DNA from 4 places in the Salinicola sp. DM10 genome. Region 4 is predicted to be linked to each of the others. Evidence: predicted binding sites of a transcription regulator. Region 4 holds the regulator's gene; each other region holds the start of a gene.

Region 1 (4,275 bases), 420 kb from region 4:
CGAATGTCTTCGACGAGCGCCTCGATGCTGGCCAGCCGGCCCGATTCCCCTGTCGTCATAGCTCTATCGCCATCGCCTTGGTCGTGCGCGCCGCGCGCTTGGATTCGATGACGGCACAGACTACCTGTCGGGCGGCGCCGACGCTACTGTCGTCGCATCGCAACGTCGCCGCATCGCAACGCCGTCACCGACCGGCGACGCCAGGGCTCAAGCGTCCACCCGCGGGCGGGCGCGAATCCACCAGTCGTCGCCCACGGCACGGATCTCGTCGATCTCGAGCCGACGCTGCTGGCGCATGCTGTCGATCCCGGGCAGCGCGAACAGCGGGCGCGCATCGCTACCCAGCAGCGTCGGTGCGACGAACAGTTCGAGACGCTCGATCCAGCCGGCATCGAGCAGCGCGCCGGCCAGGGTGGCACCGGTCTCCACCAGCACCTCGTTGCACGCTTCCCGGGTCGCCAGATAGCGCAGCGCTGCCTCGACATCGACCCGCCCGGCGCCATCGTCGGGTAGCGTCACCACCTCCGCCCCGGCGGCTTCGAGGCGCTCACGCCGAGCCGCGTCGGCACCGGCGACGCTGAGCACCAGGGTGCGGCCCGGCTGGCTCAGGCAGGCCGCTGCGAGTGGTAGGCGCAGCTGGCTGTCGAGCACCACCCGCAACGGCTGGCGGCGTACGATCTCGTCAGCCTCGTCGAGTTCCAGCTGTTCGGCGCGCAGGGTGAGCCGGGCATCGTCGAAGATGATCGACTCGACCCCGGTGAGAATCGCGCTGGCACCGGCGCGCAGACGCTGGACCTGGCGCCGTGCCGCCGGCCCGGTGATCCACTGCGACTCGCCGCTGGCCATGGCGGTGCGCCCATCCAGGCTCATCGCCATCTTCAACGTGACCCGCGGCAGCCCCTGCTGCATACGCCGCACGAAGCCCGGGTTGAGCGCCTGCGCCTGCGCTTCGAGCAGGCCCACCTCCACCGCGATGCCGGCCTCACGCAGTTGGGCGAAGCCGCGACCGGAGACCGCCGGGTTGGGGTCCTCCATCGCCGCCACCACCCGCGCTACGCCAGCGGCGATCAGCGCCTGGCTGCAGGGCCCGGTGCGCCCGGTGTGCGAGCACGGCTCCAGCGTGACGTAAGCGGTGGCACCGCGGGCAGCCTCGCCGGCCGCCGCGAGGGCGTTGATTTCGGCGTGGGCCTCGCCGGCACGACGATGAAAGCCCTCGCCCACCAGCTCGCCAGCGTTGACGATCACGCAGCCGACCCGCGGATTGGGATCGCAGGTGTAGTGGCCACGCTGCGCCAGGCGCAGGGCACGGTTCATCCAGGCCGTGTCCTGGGCCGCCGCACAAGCGGAGGTTTCGGAATCGAAGGCAGTACTACCCAGGGGGGCATCGGACATCGGCATCTCTCACACAGTGGCAAGGCCGGCGGCCGGCGCCGGCCAGCAGGGTCGGGGAAGCGCGATCAGCGCTTGGTGTCGCCGGGTATCTTCGGCTCCTGGGCCAGGCGGTCGATCTCGGCACGGAACTCATCGAGATCCTGAAAGCGGCGGTAGACCGAGGCAAAGCGGATATAGGCCACGTGGTCGAGGCGCTTGAGCATCTCCATCACCTCCTCGCCGACCTCACGCGCCTCCACCTCGCGGTCGCCGCGCGCGCGCAGGCGCTGGCGGATACGCTCCACCGCCGCCTCGAACGACTCGACGCTGACCGGGCGCTTTTCCAAAGCCAGCGACATGCCGGCGCGCATCTTCTGCTCGTCGAAACTCTCGCGCGAGCCGTCCGCCTTGATCACCCGGGGCATCACCAGCTCGGCGGTCTCGTAGGTGGTGAAACGCTCGCCGCAGGCAGCACACTGGCGACGCCGACGCACCTGATCCCCCTCGGCGACCAGGCGCGAGTCGGTCACCTTGGTATCGTGGGTACCGCAAAAAGGACAATGCATCGATGGTTCACTCGTCGGCGCGTTATGCGAGCAGTGTAACGGTTTGCACAAGATACCGGAAACACGGCGATTTCCGCGTTTCGTTCCCTGTTGGCCCAAGTTCTGCAAGGATAACGTCAAGCTCCCCTTTCGCCGCCACGTCAGGAACCGCCCCATGCCCAGCCGCGCTGCCAATTACCCCGCCCTGTCCGAAGACGCCTTCCTCGCCCGCGCCGGCGCCAGGCTCGAAGAGGTCTACGGGCCGCGACGGGACGAGGTGCTGCGGCGGCTGACCACATTGCTGGCGCACCATGAAGGTGCGCTCGACCGCCAGCCGCGCCCAACCTGGAGCGAACGCGACCAGATTCTGATCACCTATGGCGACAGCCTGATCGACGGCGAGCGCCCGCCGCTGGACGTGCTCGACGATTTTCTCGCTACCCGGCTCAACGGCGTCTTCAGCGGCCTGCACATCCTGCCCTTCTTCCCCTGGAGCAGCGACGACGGTTTCGCGGTGATCCACTACCGCGAGGTCGACCCCAAGCTGGGCGACTGGCAGGACATCCGCCGTCTGGCCGCGCGCAGCGACCTGATGGTGGATCTGGTGATCAACCACGTCTCGCGCGACTCGCTGTGGTTCACCGACTATCTGGCAGGTACCCAACCCGGGCGTGACTACTTCATCGAGATGGACCCGCAGACCGATCTTTCACAGGTCACACGCCCGCGTAACTCGCCGCTGCTGGTACCGGTCTCGACCCGACGTGGCACGCGCCATCTGTGGGCGACCTTCTCCGAGGACCAGATCGATCTCAACTTCGCCAATCCGGACGTGCTGCTCGAATTCATCGGCATCCTGCTGTTCTATGTCCAGCAGGGGGCACGAATCATCCGCCTGGATGCGATCGCCTACCTGTGGAAGGAGGTCGGCACCCGCTGCATCCATCTGCCGCAGACCCACGCCATCGTGCGTCTGCTGCGCGCGATTCTCGATTACGTGGCCCCGGGCACGCTGCTGATCACCGAAACCAACGTGCCCCACGCCGAGAACATGAGCTACTTCGGCCTGGAGAGCACGTCGGCTGAAGCATCGGCCACGGGGAGCGACGACGCTTCCGCCAGCGACACGGCGGCGCCCGACGAAGCCCATATGATCTACCAGTTCACGCTGCCGCCGCTGCTGCTGCACACGCTGACCAGCGGCGACGCCACTGCGCTGGCCGAGTGGGCGCGCGCGCTGCCACCACTGCCCGCCGGCTGCACCTACTTCAACTTCACCGCCAGCCACGACGGCATCGGGGTGCGTGCGCTGGAGGGATTGCTGCCGCCGCATGAGGTCTCGCTGCTGCTCGAGCTGATGCACCGCTTCGGCGGCTACGTCAGCATGAAGACCAACCCTGACGGCAGCGATTCGCCCTACGAGATCAACATCACCTACTTCGATGCCATGAAAGGCACCCGCCGCGGCGCCGATGCTTGGCAGGTCGAACGCTTCCTGTGCAGCCAGAACCTGATGCTCGCGCTGCAAGGCATTCCCGGGGTCTATCTGCACTCGCTGACGGCGACGCTCAATGACCACGAGGGCGTCGAACGCAGCGGCCGGCTGCGTTCGATCAACCGCCACCGCTGGGTCAAGGAGGAGCTCGACGAGCTGATCGACAGCCGCAGCACGCCCACCCGCGAAGCCTTCACCTCGCTCAAGCGCCGGCTCAATATCCGCGCCAGCGAGCCCTGCTTCCATCCCGAGGCGCCGCAGCGCGTGCTCGATACCGGGCCGGGGCTGTTCGCCATCGAGCGCGGCCCGCTGGCCAGCGGGCGCCGACTGCTGGCGATCTACAACATCAGTGACAAACGTCAGCCGCTGGATATCGACGCGCTGACGGACGGCGAGTGGTACGACGTGCTCAAGGATGGCAAGCGCTGGAATCCCCACCCCGAAGAGCGCGAGATCCTGCGACCCTACCGTAGCCTGTGGCTGGTGCAGCCGTGACTTGCCGCGGCCGTCGCGGCTGGCTAGAGTAGCAACCGGGAGATGGCATTCCTCCCGCGGCATGGGCCCCGCCGCCCCGGCCGCAAACCGCAGCCCGCTGATGATGCCTGCCAACGCACCCGAGGTGTGTCCTGCGCAGGCGTCATGCTTCAGCCCTTCCCGCCCGCAGGAGACCCCTCGTCTGCCGAGATCGACGAGGAGCGCAATACATGTGGATTTCGATCGCCGCCATCAGCCTGGGCGCCGCCATTGGCGCCAATCTGCGCTGGTGGCTGGGCGCGCACTACAACGGCTATTTCCTGCACATCCCACCGGGTACGCTGATCGCCAACCTGCTGGGGGCGTGGCTGATCGGCATGGCCCTGAGCT
Region 2 (4,275 bases), on a different contig from region 4:
CCTTCAACCAACTGATCGGCCATCTGCTGCAGGTGATCTTCGAGGCCGCCGACACCGCCAGCGACCCCGACATCATGCGTCGGCTGGTGAGCCTGTTCCACTTCATCCAGGGCAAGGAGCTGGCCGGCCAGGAGCGGGCCTGCGGCGCCCTCGGCTTCACCCTGGCACACTTCGACGCGCCCCACCGCGACACTCTGGAAGCGCTGATCGGCAGCCAGCGACGCTGCTTCGATACCTTCGCCGAATTCACCAGCCCCGACAGCCTGACCCGCTGGCAGCAGCTCCAGTCCGGCCCGCTCAATGACACCCTCGAAGCCCTGCGCGAGCTCGCCTGCAGCGGCAAGCCGCTAGCCCGAACGCTCGAGAACCCCGGGGAGCAGTGGTACGCCATCGCGACCCAGCGCATCGACGCCATGCATGAGGAAGAGACGCGGCTACTCGACGCGCTGCGCGAGTGCTGTCGCCAGCGCCTGCAGCAGGCCGAGCGCCCCGATGCAGAGGAAGGCCCGGATGCCCTGCCCCAGGAGCTGCTCTGGGCCAGCCCGGTGGCGCTGTTCACCCAGCAGCAGACGCCCACCGGCGCGCTGAGTCTCGACACCATCGAGTCGCGCTTCAACCGTTCGCTGGTCGAGCTGGTACAGGCCCAGAACGCGCGCCTGCAGCGTATCGGCGACGAGCTCGAGAGCACCCGCCAGGCACTGCGCGAGCGGCGCGAGATCGAACGCGCCAAGGGCCTGCTGATGACCCATCAGCAGCTCACGGAGGCGCAGGCCTACCGATTGCTGCGCAAGACCGCCATGGACCAGAGCAAGCCTCTGATCGAGGTGGCACGCAGTGTCATTCAAGTGGTCGAGATGTTCGAGCCGGACGCGTGACCCGACGGCGGGCGGTCCCGCCCCCTGTCTTCCAGCAACTCACGCGCTGGTGCATGCCCGCCCATCGCTGCACCAACATCTGGCGGCACAGCCGCCACGCCCCCCAGGCAAATCCGAGCCGTCGGCGCCAGCCGATTGATTTTGCTCGACTACCGCCATGTTGGCACCCCGCCTGCTTCGGTTCTCGTGGCGGGCCAACGGCGGCTCGCGCTCAGGTATCCCCTGGCACACCGGCCACGCAAGGGCCGGTAACAGATCGGGCAACGGCGCCCATCGTCGGTTCATGCACGGCATGAATCGACGATGGGCGCCGTTTTGCGTTCTCCCCCGCGACATTCGCGCGACGACTGCGGAGCACCTCACCCCAATGGACATTCGACACAAAGCCAATCGGATTCGACTCTTCAGCTTCTCGACCCCACCCATGCGAGCCTTCCATCTCTCCTGGTTCGCCTTTCACGTCTGCTTCTTCGGCTGGTTCGGCATCGCCCCGCTGATGGCAGTAGTGCGTGACGACCTGGGGCTGACCAAGACCCAGATCGGCAACACCATCATCGCCTCGGTGGCGATCACCGTGATCGTGCGGCTCGCCATCGGTCTGCTGTGCGACCGTATCGGACCACGCAAGGCTTACACCTGGCTGCTCTGCCTGGGCTCGCTGCCGGTGATGTCGATCGGCCTGGCCGACAGCTTCGAGAGTTTCCTGCTCGCGCGCCTGGCGATCGGCGCGATCGGCGCCTCGTTCGTCATCACCCAGTACCACACCAGCGTGATGTTCGCGCCCAACGTGGTCGGCACCGCCAACGCCACCACCGCCGGCTGGGGCAATCTCGGCGGCGGCACCACCCAGATCCTGATGCCGCTGGTGTTCTCCGGGCTTCTGATGCTGGGGGTCAGCGAAACGCTCGGCTGGCGCCTGGCCATGGTGGTGCCGGGTATCGTGATGCTGCTGACCGGCCTGGCCTACTACCGCTTCACCCAGGACGCCCCCGACGGCAACTTCAGCGAGCTGCGCGCGCGCGGCGAGCTGCCTGCCGCGGATCGGGCCCACGGCGCCCGTCAGAGCTTCATGGCAGCGATCAAGGATGTGCGCGTCTGGGCGCTGTTCGTGGTCTATGCGGCCTGCTTCGGGGTGGAGCTGACGATCAACAACATCGCCGCCATCTACTTCTTCGATCAGTTCGACCTCGATCTCGCCACCGCCGGGCTGATCGCCGGGCTGTTCGGACTGATGAACCTGTTCGCGCGCACGCTGGGCGGCGTGTTCTCGGATCTGTTCGCCCGCGGCAGCGGCCTCAAGGGGCGGGTACGCTGGCTGTTCGTCGCCATGCTGTGCGAGGGTATCGCGCTGATGGGCTTCGCCCAGATGGAGACGCTCGCCGTGGCCATCGCCATCATGCTGGTCTTCAGCCTGTTCGTGCAGATGGCCGAGGGCGCCACCTTCGGCGTGGTGCCCTTCGTCAACCCGCGCGCCCTGGGCGCGGTGGCCGGCATCGTCGGGGCCGGCGGCAACGCCGGCGCGGTGGCCGCGGGCTTCCTGTTCCGCAGCGAGGCGCTCACCTATCAGCAGGGGCTTTTCTATCTGGGTGTCACGGTGAGCCTGGTGTCACTGGCGACCTGGGCGATCCGTTTCAGCCCCGCGGCGGAAGACGAAGCGCGCGAGGCCTACCACGAGGCCGACAGCCGTCGCGGCCATACACCCAACGACACACCGAACACCCTGGCCACCCACTGAGCGCCTGCGCCAGACCGAACACCACGGGTCCGCTCGGCCCGTGGTGTTGATCCTGCCGCCAGCGCGCTCAGCGCGCTCCCTCCTCGACCAGCCCTTCGCTCTGGACAGCCGCCATGGGCTTCATCAGCAGCTTGCTGGCCGCATAGTAGACGATGGCGCCCAGCGCCGATCCGGTGAACCAGCCGTAATCGTAGAACCAGGTCCAGCCCCCCGCGACCAACGAGAACACGGTCAGCGCCACCGGCACCAGAAAGGCGATGAATCCGGCCGGATTGTAGGCCGGGTACGCGCCGCCGTCCTGGTAGAGGCTGGCGACGTCGAGCCACTGACGCTTGATCAGGAAATAGTCCACCGCCATGATCCCGGCGATCGGCCCCAGCAGGCTCGAATAGCCCAGCAGCCAGTTGGAGTAGAGACTTTCCAGGGTCACGCCGGCATCGATCAGCCCGGCCTTCTGCAGCAGGTCATAGCCCATCAGCAGCACGCCGACCAGGCCGGTCAACAAGGTGCCGCGGGTCTGATCGATCAGCTTGGGGGCGATGTTCTGGAAGTCGTTGGTCGGCGAGACGATGTTCGCCGCGGTATTGGTCGACAGCGTGGCGACGATGATCAGCACCATGGCGATGACCACCCACACGGGGCTGTCGATGTGGCCGATCAGACTGACCGGATCGGAGACCGTCTCGCCGACCAGCGAGGCCGAGGCCGCGGTCATCACCACCCCCAGGGCGGCGAAGAAGAACATGGTCAGCGGCAGGCCGATGATCTGGCCCACGATCTGGTCCTTCTGGCTCTTGGCGAAGCGGCTGAAGTCGGGAATGTTGAGCGACAGCGTGGCCCAGAAGCCGACCATCGCGGTCAGCCCGGCGAAGAAGTAGCCGAACACCGACGCGCCCTCCGGGCGTGACGGCGGCTGGCTCATCAGCTCGTCGATCGAGACGTGGGGCATCGCCCACACCATCAGCCCGATGCCCACCGCCAGCAGCAAGGGCGCGGCCAGCGTCTCCAGCCACTTGATCGACTCCGCGCCGCGAATCACCACGTAGAGGTTCATCGCCCCGAACAGGAAGAAGCCGATCACCTCGCCGACGCCATCCAGCGCCCGCCAGGGCGGAAAGATCGCCGACAGCAGCAGATGGATGGCCAGACCGCCGAACATGGTCTGGATGCCGAACCAGCCACAGCCCACCAGGGCCCGGATCAGACACGGCACGTTGGAGCCGCGAATGCCGAACGACGATCGCAGCACCACCGGGAACGGAATCCCGAACTTGGTCCCCGGAAAGGCGTTGAGGGTCAGCGGCACCAGCACCACGATGTTGGCCAGCAGGATGGTGAGCAGCGCCTCGCCGACACTGAGGCCGAAATAGGCAGTGAGCACGCCGCCCAGAGTGTAGGTGGGCACACAGATCGCCATGCCGACCCACAGCGCGGCGATATTCCAGCGTGACCAGGTTCGCGCCTCGAGGCGGGTCGGTGCGATGTCCTCGTTGAAGCGCGAACTCCCTCGGACGTCTTCGCCGACCTCGAGTTCGACGAGTGCGCCGCGCCGAACGGCACGTGATGTCGATTCGGTCATTGTTGTTGTCTCCTCGTATGGCTATCCGGTCTCCCCGACGGGGCCAGCACTCGACTCGCAAGAAACGTGCCCGAACGCGGCGCCAT
Region 3 (4,275 bases), on a different contig from region 4:
ATCGCCTTCGTGGTCGACGAGTTCGGCACCCTGGAGGGCGTGGTCACGCTGTTCGATATCCTCATGGACATTGCCGAGGAGGACCCCCAGGCCCAGGGCGCCCAGGCCAAGATCCGCCAGGTCTCGGCGGATTGCTACGAGATCGATGCCAGCGAGGATGTGGTCGACGTCAACCAGCAGCTGCCCGAGCCGCTGCCGCTGGGGCGCAACTACACCAGCCTCGGCGGCCTGGTGGTCGACCGCCTCGAGACCCTGCCCTATATCGGCGCGCGGGTGGCGATCGAGCGCTGGCAGATCGAGGTGCGCGATGTCGAGCGCCATCGCATTCGCCGGGTGAGGCTGTGTCTGGCCCAGCCCGAGTGAGTGCCGGGCACGCGGCGGCGCCCGCCACCGCGTGCCTGCTGGTGTGGATCGCGCAGGACCCCCGGCGCCTGGCCGCCCTCCATCAGGCGCGCGAACTGGCGCTGCCGGATGCCTGGCTTGCCGCCGGCTTCGTGCGCAACTGCGTGTGGGACCGGCTGCACGGCTACGCGACGCCCACCCCGCTCAACGATATCGATCTGATCTATCACGACCCTGACGACACCCGCGAGGCCCGCGACCGAGCGCTGAGCGAGCGGCTGCGCGCAGCCAGCGGGCAGCCGTGGTCGGTCAAGAACCAGGCGCGCATGCATCGGCGTCACGGTCACGCGCCCTATGTCTCGGCGAGCGATGCGATGCGCTACTGGGTCGAGCGCGAGACCGCACTGGGGGTGCGTCTGGAGGCGTCCGGGGCACTGCGTCTGAGCGCCCCGTTGGGGCTCGACTCGCTGCTGGCGGGGCGGCTGACACACAACCCGCGCCACGGCGATGTCACGGTATTCCATCGGCGTGTCGCCGAGAAACGCTGGCGAGAGCAGTGGCCTCGACTGAAGGTCATGCCGGCCTGAGGCGGGTCGACGAGCCGAGCGCACTCCTTTTCATCACAGCGCCCGGGTTCATCACAGCGTTCGGGTTCATCACAGCGTTCGGGGCCAGACAGCCTCCGGATAAGAAGAAAGCCCCTAGGGTTTGTACGAAAAGTCATCGAGCGAAGGCGAGACAAGGCAAAAATCGGCGAAAACGCGGAGTTTACGGGGTGTAAATGAGCATTTTGAGCCGATTTTTAACGCCGTATTGCCGAGCGCAGGTAGTTTTCGTAAAAAGCCTAGTGCGGCAGATGCCCCAGCAGCCAATCAAACAGCCTGCCGGTGCTGCTGGCCAGCGGTTGGCCGATGACGAAGCGTGGCAGCCGCCGGGTGTCGCTGCCGGGTTCCAGCCAGCCGGGCGTGCGCGTCAGCCAGCGGGCATCGGCATCGAGCCGGGTGAAGCGGTCGAGGGTGGCAATATCGCCGGGGTCGGTGCAGGCACGGATGCTCAACGGCTCGCGACACAGCCGCGATAGCCGCTGACGCCCGGTCTGCAGGGCGCGCCGGGCATCGGCGCTGGCGCCGAGGGCGGCGACGTCGGTCAACTGGCCGAAGCGCAACAGTCCTGCCTGATCGAGCCGGCGCACGCTGAAGGCATCGAGTGCCGGCTCCATCTGGTCTTTGCCTGCCAGCTCTTCCCGCCACAGCGTCTGGGCGATCTCCTTGAGGCGCGGCGCCTGTGCCGCCGGCTGCGCCTGCAGATAGTCCGCGATCGCCTGGCTCTTGCGCTCGTCCTGCCCGCCGCGAGGCGCGCCCGGCAGGTCGAGTTCGGCGAGCCGGGTCGCGACGCGGCCGCCGTCGCTCTCGTCGTGCCACAGCGCTTCGGCGATCAGTGTGCGATCCGGCATCCAGGGTTGGCGAACGGTGGGGTCGGGCAGAAAGACACTGGCGGGGAAGGCCAGCCGTTCCAGCAGCGGATGCAGCCGCGTGGCGACATCCCGCCAGCCGCCGTCGATGGTCAGCGCTATGCGCGGCAACTGGTCGTGATGCAACTGCAGGGCACTCTCGAGACTGACGATCTGGGCGCTCTCGGTGAGGGTAGCAACGAGATGCGCCAGGCTCTCCGGCCCCAGGCAGGTATCACGTCGATGCGGTAGCCGTGCTTCGTCTTCGCTGTCGAGCACGCGGTTGAGCGCCAGAATCGCGCTGCGCCCCCATAGCGGCTCACTCAGGCTGCGCCGCCAATGGCCGCGCAAGCGTTGTACCACGTCCTGTGGGCGATCCAGCCTGGGCATGTGTAGCCTTCCGTGATCAGGTGGCGACGGGGGCGCCCGGCGCCCTCACTGCAGTATCTCTGCCCGGCGCGCCGTGGAAAAGGGCCTGGCGCAAACTTGCATGAGCGAGTCGTGCGTCAAATTGGTGCAGGCTGGCTTTTTGGCTGGCGCTTTTGGTGCATTCATCTGCGTATGACGCACCAGTATGAACCCTCGGCGCGTCTTCGGCGATTTTAGTGCATCGGAGTGACAGCAAAAAAACTCCACATTACAGGGTCTTATTATTGTGGCAGGTGCATTTGCCTCATTTTGGCACATTACTTGCTCTTGTTTCGTAACACGCTTTATCGATCCGCGGGCAGTGATTGCGCGCATGGGCAAGTGCCCGGGTCACATGCTAAAAAGCGGTGTTGGACATTCGCCAACGAATCGAGCCATGGCTCACAGTGGAGGAAAACATGTCTGAGAAAACCCTCGCCCTTATCGAAGAACACGATGTCAAGTGGGTCGATCTGCGCTTTACCGATACCAAGGGCAAGGAGCAGCACGTCACCATTCCGGCCAGCGCCGTCAACGCTGAGTTCTTCGAAGATGGTCAGATGTTCGACGGTTCTTCCATCGAAGGCTGGAAGGGCATCAACGAATCGGACATGATCCTGCGTCCGGAAGACGGTACCGGCTTCCTCGACCCGTTCACCGAAGACGCCACGCTGATCCTGCGCTGTGACATCATCGAGCCGGCCACCATGCAGGGCTACGAGCGTGATCCGCGCTCCATCGCCAAGCGCGCCGAAGCCTATCTGAACAGCACCGGCCTGGGCGATACCGCCTTCTTCGGCCCGGAGCCCGAGTTCTTCATCTTCGACGAGGTCCACTTCAAGTCCGACATCGAAGGTTCGATGTACAAGATCACCTCGGAAGAGGGTGCCTGGGCCACCGATCGTCAGATCGAAGGCGGCAACCTGGCGCACCGTCCGCGGGTCAAGGGTGGCTACTTCCCGGTACCGCCGGTCGACAGCTTCCACGACATCCGCAGCGCCATGTGCAACACGCTGCAGGCGATCGGCCAGTCGGTCGAAGTGCACCACCACGAGGTCGCCAACGCCGGCCAGAACGAGATCGGCGTCAAGTTCAACACCCTGGTGAAGAAGGCCGACGAGGTTCAGGAACTGAAGTACGTGGTCCACAACGTGGCGCACGCCTACGGCAAGACCGCGACCTTCATGCCCAAGCCGCTGGTCGGTGACAACGGTTCCGGGATGCACGTCCACCAGTCGTTCTGGAAAGACGGTCAGAACCAGTTCGCGGGTGACGAGTACGCCGGCCTGTCCGAGATGGCGCTGTACTACATCGGCGGCATCATCAAGCACGCACGTGCCCTGAACGCCTTCACCAACGCTTCGACCAACTCCTACAAGCGTCTGGTGCCGGGCTTCGAAGCGCCGGTCATGCTCGCCTACAGCGCGCGTAACCGTTCTGCCTCGATCCGTATTCCGTACACCTCCAACCCGAAGGCCAAGCGTGTCGAGACGCGCTTCCCTGACCCGACCGCCAACCCGTACCTGGCGTTCTCGGCGATGCTGATGGCCGGTATCGACGGCATCAAGAACAAGATCCATCCTGGCGATGCCATGGACAAGAACCTCTACGACCTGCCGCCGGAAGAGGGCAAGAAGGTTCCGACCGTCGCCAACAGCCTGGATCAGGCGCTGGAAGCGCTGGACAAGGATCGCGCCTTCCTGACCGAAGGTGGCGTCTTCACCGACTCCATGATCGATGCCTACATCGAGCTGAAGGGCGAAGATGTCGAGCGTCTGCGCATGACCACGCATCCGGTCGAGTTCGAGCTCTACTACAGCCTGTAATCGACGGCGTTCGCGCACGACGACAAGCCCCACTTCGGTGGGGCTTTTTCGTCTGCGGCCGATAGAGAGCGGAAACGCAGCGCCGAAACGACAAGCGGGGGTGATACCGATGCGCAGCGATACCCAATGTGAGGCTCGGTGCGGGTGGCGCCGGCGTGAGCGGTCCGCAAGACGTGTGCTGAGGGGCGTCATGGCGGGCGTGACGGTCGCGGTCATGGCCATCGGCGTGGCGCTGGCGGCGCCGGTCTA
Region 4 (4,275 bases):
CTGATCGACGATGATCAGCGCGAGTGGCAGATCACCGGCGACCGCGGCCAGCTGGCCGAGAACGGCAACCTGCTCACCCTCGAAGGCAACGCACGCTTGGTGCAACCGGCCAACGCCTGGAGCCTGGAGACCCAGACGCTTCACTACGACAACCGTAGCGCGCACGCCTGGAGTGACACCTCCTCCGTCTTGCGTCAGCATAACCAGACCATGCGCGGCGATCGTTTCGACGCCTGGATCAATGAAAATCGCATGCGTCTGACCGACAACGTGCAGGGCCGCCTGCCACAGCAACCTAAGGATCAAGGATCATGAGGCGAGAACTCGGCCAACTGCTGGTCTTGACCGCACTGGGACTCTCCAGCCTGCCCACCCTGGCGCTGGAGAGCGATGCCGCGGCGCCGATCGAGATCGCCGCCGACCAGCTCGAACTCGACGATCGCCAAGGCACCGCGGTCTACACCGGCAAGGTCGACATGCAGCAGGGCAGCATGCAGCTCAAGGCCGCTCGGGTCGAGATCAAGCGCGGCAAGAATGGCGAAGTGAGCCTGGTGACCGCCACCGGCGGCGGTGGCGAGCGCGCCTATCTGGAGCAGAAGCCTGCACCCGATGAAGCCTTGGTCAAGGGCTGGGGCGACAAGATCGTCTATCACGCCGCCGAGCGCCGGGTGGAGCTGATCGGCAACGCCGAGCTGCATCAGGCACGCGATACCTTCGACGGCGCCTACGTCGAATACTATCTCAACTCGCGCCGGGTCAACGCGCGCTCCAGCACCAGTGGCGACGGCAGCGGTGACGGCCGCGTGCGCATGACGCTCACGCCACGTCAGCAGACCCAGTGACGCGCCCTTTCGCGAGGCAAGGAAGAAAGCGATGAAAACGCTAACGGCCGCCAACTTGGCCAAGAGCTACAAGGGGCGTCGAGTCGTCCATGACTTCAGCCTGACCCTGCGCCAGGGCAGCATCGTCGGCCTGCTCGGCCCCAACGGTGCCGGCAAGACCACCTCCTTCTACATGATCGTGGGGCTGGTCAAATCCGACGCCGGCAGCGTGCATATCGACGATCGCGACCTGAGCCGCGCGCCGATGCACGAGCGCGCCCGTGCCGGCATCGGCTATCTGCCGCAGGAGGCCTCGATCTTCCGCAAGCTCAGTGTCGCCGACAACATCATGGCCATCCTGGAGACGCGCAAGGATCTCGACCGCGCCGGGCGCCGCGAGCGCCTGGAGCAGCTGCTGGGCGATTTCCACGTCGACCATATCCGCGACAACCTGGGCATGTCGCTCTCCGGTGGCGAGCGGCGCCGGGTGGAGATTGCCCGGGCACTGGCCACCGAGCCCGCCTTCGTGCTGCTCGACGAACCTTTCGCCGGGGTCGACCCGATCTCGGTGGGCGATATCAAGAACATCATCCGCCAGCTGCGCGATCGCGAGATCGGCGTGCTGATCACCGATCACAACGTGCGCGAAACGCTGGATATCTGCGACAACGCCTACATCGTCGGCGATGGTCAGATCATCGCCGAGGGGCGCCCGGAAGCGATTCTCGACAACCAGCGGGTGCGGGATGTCTATCTGGGGCACGAGTTCCGCCTCTAAGGTCGCGCCGCCCCCTTCCCAGCCCGCTGCGTCACCGCAGCGGGCTGCTCCCTCTCGAAGCCACCAACGCCCCATCCGAACGCACCGTGGCATAATTCTTGCATAAAGTTAGCGCTCAAAGCGTTGCATCCCCCGCAGGCAGTCAGTAACGTAAGGGCATCCTATCGACCGGCGGCCACCGCCGCCCCCTTGCGTGTCCATGCCATGTCCATGAAACCTTCACTGCAACTGCGCGTCGGCGCCCAACTGACGATGACGCCACAGCTGCAGCAGGCGATTCAGCTGCTGCAGCTGTCGACGCTCGATCTGCGCCAGGAGATCCAGCAGGCGCTCGAGACCAACCCCATGCTCGAGCTGGACGAAGAGTACGCCGAGCAGGCAGTCAGCGAGACGCCCGAGGCGGAGTGGGCCAGCGACATCCCCGAGGAGCTCGCCCTCGACAGCGAGTGGAGCGATACCTACCAGGACATCGCCCCCAGCGCCGCCCCGGCCAGCGCCGACGAATGGCCGGACCTGGAGCGCAACGCAGCCGACACCACGCTCCACGACCATCTCAACTGGCAGCTCGCCATGGGCGAATTCGACGCCCAGGAGCGCCTCATCGGCGAGTGCCTGATCGATGCCATCAATGCCGACGGCTACCTCGACGGCACGCTCGACGAGCTCACCGCGGGCCTGCGCGAGCAGTACCCGGGGGCGGTCACCAGCGCCGATGTCGAACGCATGCTGCTGCGGCTGCAGCAGTTCGACCCCACCGGCGTGGGCGCCCGCGACCTGCGCGAATGCCTGCTACTGCAGCTCGGCGCCCTGCCCGCTGACACCCCGCTGCTGCCCCAGGCCAAGCGGCTGGTGCGCCAGTTCCTGGAGGCGCTGGCCGGCGACGACCGACGCCAGCTCAAGCGCCGCCTGCGCCTCGACGACGCCGAACTCGAGCGCGTCGTCGCCACCATTCGCACCCTCGACCCGCGCCCCGGCCAGGCCTTCGACCACGGCCAGCAGGACTATGTGATTCCCGACCTGGTGGCCCGCCTGACTCAGGACGGCTGGCGCATCGAACTCAATGCCGAGGCACTGCCGCGGCTGCGCATCCAGCCCGACTACGCCGCGCTGATCCGGCGCGCCGACAAGAGCGACGACAACACCTTCCTGCGCCAGCACCTGCAGGAGGCACGCTGGCTGATGAAGAGCCTCTCCAGCCGCAACGACACCCTGCTGCGAGTGGGTCGCGAGATCATGGCGCGCCAGGTCGACTTCCTCGAGCGCGGCGAAGAGGCGATGAAACCGCTGATCCTGGCCGACATCGCTACCAGCGTCGACATGCACGAATCCACCATTTCGCGGGTGACCACGCAAAAGTTCATCCACACCCCGCGCGGGGTGTTCGAGCTCAAGTACTTCTTCTCCAGCCAGGTGGGCCAGCGCGGTGAGAGCGACAGCGTCTCCAGCACCGCGATTCGGGCACGCCTCAAAAAGCTGATCGGCGAGGAGTCGCCGCGCAAGCCGCTCTCCGACAGCAAGCTGGTGGAGCTATTGGCGCAGGCCGACATCAGTGTCGCCCGGCGCACCGTGGCCAAGTATCGCGAGGCCATGGGCATCCCCGCCTCCAGCGAACGCAAGCGACTGTCTTGAATGGACTTTTAGAATTCACGCCAGCCCGCGGCGATCAATCGCCCGCGATCCCTTTGCAGCGCGGAGAAAAGGGTTACAATCAGAGGTGCCACATAAGCCGCAACAGGAGCGCGCCATGCAAGTGAACGTCACCGGCCATCACGTCGAACTGACCGACGCCCTGCGGGACTACGTCGACGAGAAACTCGCACGTCTGGAGCGCCACTACGACAACATCACCAACGTTCAGGTGACGTTGAGCATCGAGAAAGAGCGTCAGCAAGCGGCTTGCACGCTACACGCAGCGGGCGGCGACATACATGCCGAAGCCAGCGACATCGACATGTATGCCGCGATCGACGCCCTGACCGACAAGCTGGATCGCCAGCTGGTCAAACACAAAGAGAAGGCACAGGCCCGCGCGCAAGGCGCAGGCGCCCGTTAATTCCCCGATGATCACTCTGGAAACCATTCTGCCCCCCGAACGCACCCTCTACGGTGTGACGGGGGGCAGCAAAAAGCGTCTGCTGGAATTCTTCAGCACCTTCATCGCCCAGAATACGCCCAGCCTGGACAGTCAGGAGGTGTTCAGCCGCCTGATCGGGCGCGAGCGCCTGGGCAGTACCGGCATCGGCAACGGGGTCGCCATTCCGCACGCGCGCAGCCCGCACTGCAAGACGCCGTTGGCCGGCTTCATGCGCCTCGAGGATGCCATCGACTTCGATGCCATCGACGGCGAGCCGGTGGATCTGGTGTTCGTGCTGCTGGTCCCGGAGGAGGCAGACGATGCCCATCTTTCGCTGCTGGCCGAGGTCGCCGGCATCATGAATCAAGGCAGCGTGCGCCAGAAGCTGCGTCAGGCCGGCTCGCAGCGCGCGCTCCACGACACGCTGGTCGACGCCATCCGCCATCACCAGGACAGCGAAGACGGATAGGGACTGCATGCGACTCGTCATCATCAGCGGCCGCTCGGGGTCGGGGAAATCCATTGCGCTGCAGGCGCTCGAGGATCTCGGTTACTACGCCATCGACAACCTGCCGGCCAACCTGCTGGCGCCGCTGATCGAC

The links. Region 4 encodes sigma-54, which starts transcription at its own class of promoters, with help from an activator protein. Its sites were predicted from a motif close to TGGCACNNNNNTTGCTNT; they were not measured.
Region 1: the regulator sigma-54 is predicted to act here: its motif matches at 2,029-2,046, upstream of J0A90_RS09250 (sugar phosphorylase).
Region 2: the regulator sigma-54 is predicted to act here: its motif matches at 1,037-1,054, upstream of J0A90_RS05980 (NarK family nitrate/nitrite MFS transporter).
Region 3: the regulator sigma-54 is predicted to act here: its motif matches at 2,472-2,489, upstream of glnA (glutamate--ammonia ligase).

Annotation. Positions count from the first base shown of each region.
Region 1 covers NZ_JAFLEN020000002.1:98,865-103,139, reverse strand. Annotated here, with positions in the region: gene ribBA (bifunctional 3,4-dihydroxy-2-butanone-4-phosphate synthase/GTP cyclohydrolase II) at 1-59, opposite strand, end outside; gene ribD (bifunctional diaminohydroxyphosphoribosylaminopyrimidine deaminase/5-amino-6-(5-phosphoribosylamino)uracil reductase RibD) at 208-1,392, opposite strand; gene nrdR (transcriptional regulator NrdR) at 1,458-1,937, opposite strand; gene J0A90_RS09250 (sugar phosphorylase) at 2,092-3,906, shown strand; fluoride riboswitch at 3,936-4,023, shown strand; gene crcB (fluoride efflux transporter CrcB) at 4,116-4,275, shown strand, end outside.
Region 2 covers NZ_JAFLEN020000001.1:1,334,895-1,339,169, forward strand. Annotated here, with positions in the region: gene J0A90_RS05975 (nitrate regulatory protein) at 1-875, shown strand, start outside; gene J0A90_RS05980 (NarK family nitrate/nitrite MFS transporter) at 1,243-2,610, shown strand; gene J0A90_RS05985 (NCS1 family nucleobase:cation symporter-1) at 2,678-4,189, opposite strand.
Region 3 covers NZ_JAFLEN020000001.1:1,966,992-1,971,266, reverse strand. Annotated here, with positions in the region: gene J0A90_RS08780 (transporter associated domain-containing protein) at 1-363, shown strand, start outside; gene J0A90_RS08775 (nucleotidyltransferase family protein) at 342-929, shown strand; gene J0A90_RS08770 (polysaccharide deacetylase family protein) at 1,187-2,182, opposite strand; gene glnA (glutamate--ammonia ligase) at 2,620-4,026, shown strand; gene J0A90_RS08760 (DUF4124 domain-containing protein) at 4,217-4,275, shown strand, end outside.
Region 4 covers NZ_JAFLEN020000002.1:516,579-520,853, reverse strand. Annotated here, with positions in the region: gene lptC (LPS export ABC transporter periplasmic protein LptC) at 1-315, shown strand, start outside; gene lptA (lipopolysaccharide transport periplasmic protein LptA) at 312-842, shown strand; gene lptB (LPS export ABC transporter ATP-binding protein) at 874-1,599, shown strand; gene J0A90_RS10990 (RNA polymerase factor sigma-54) at 1,804-3,228, shown strand; gene hpf (ribosome hibernation-promoting factor, HPF/YfiA family) at 3,344-3,652, shown strand; gene J0A90_RS10980 (PTS sugar transporter subunit IIA) at 3,663-4,142, shown strand; gene rapZ (RNase adapter RapZ) at 4,150-4,275, shown strand, end outside.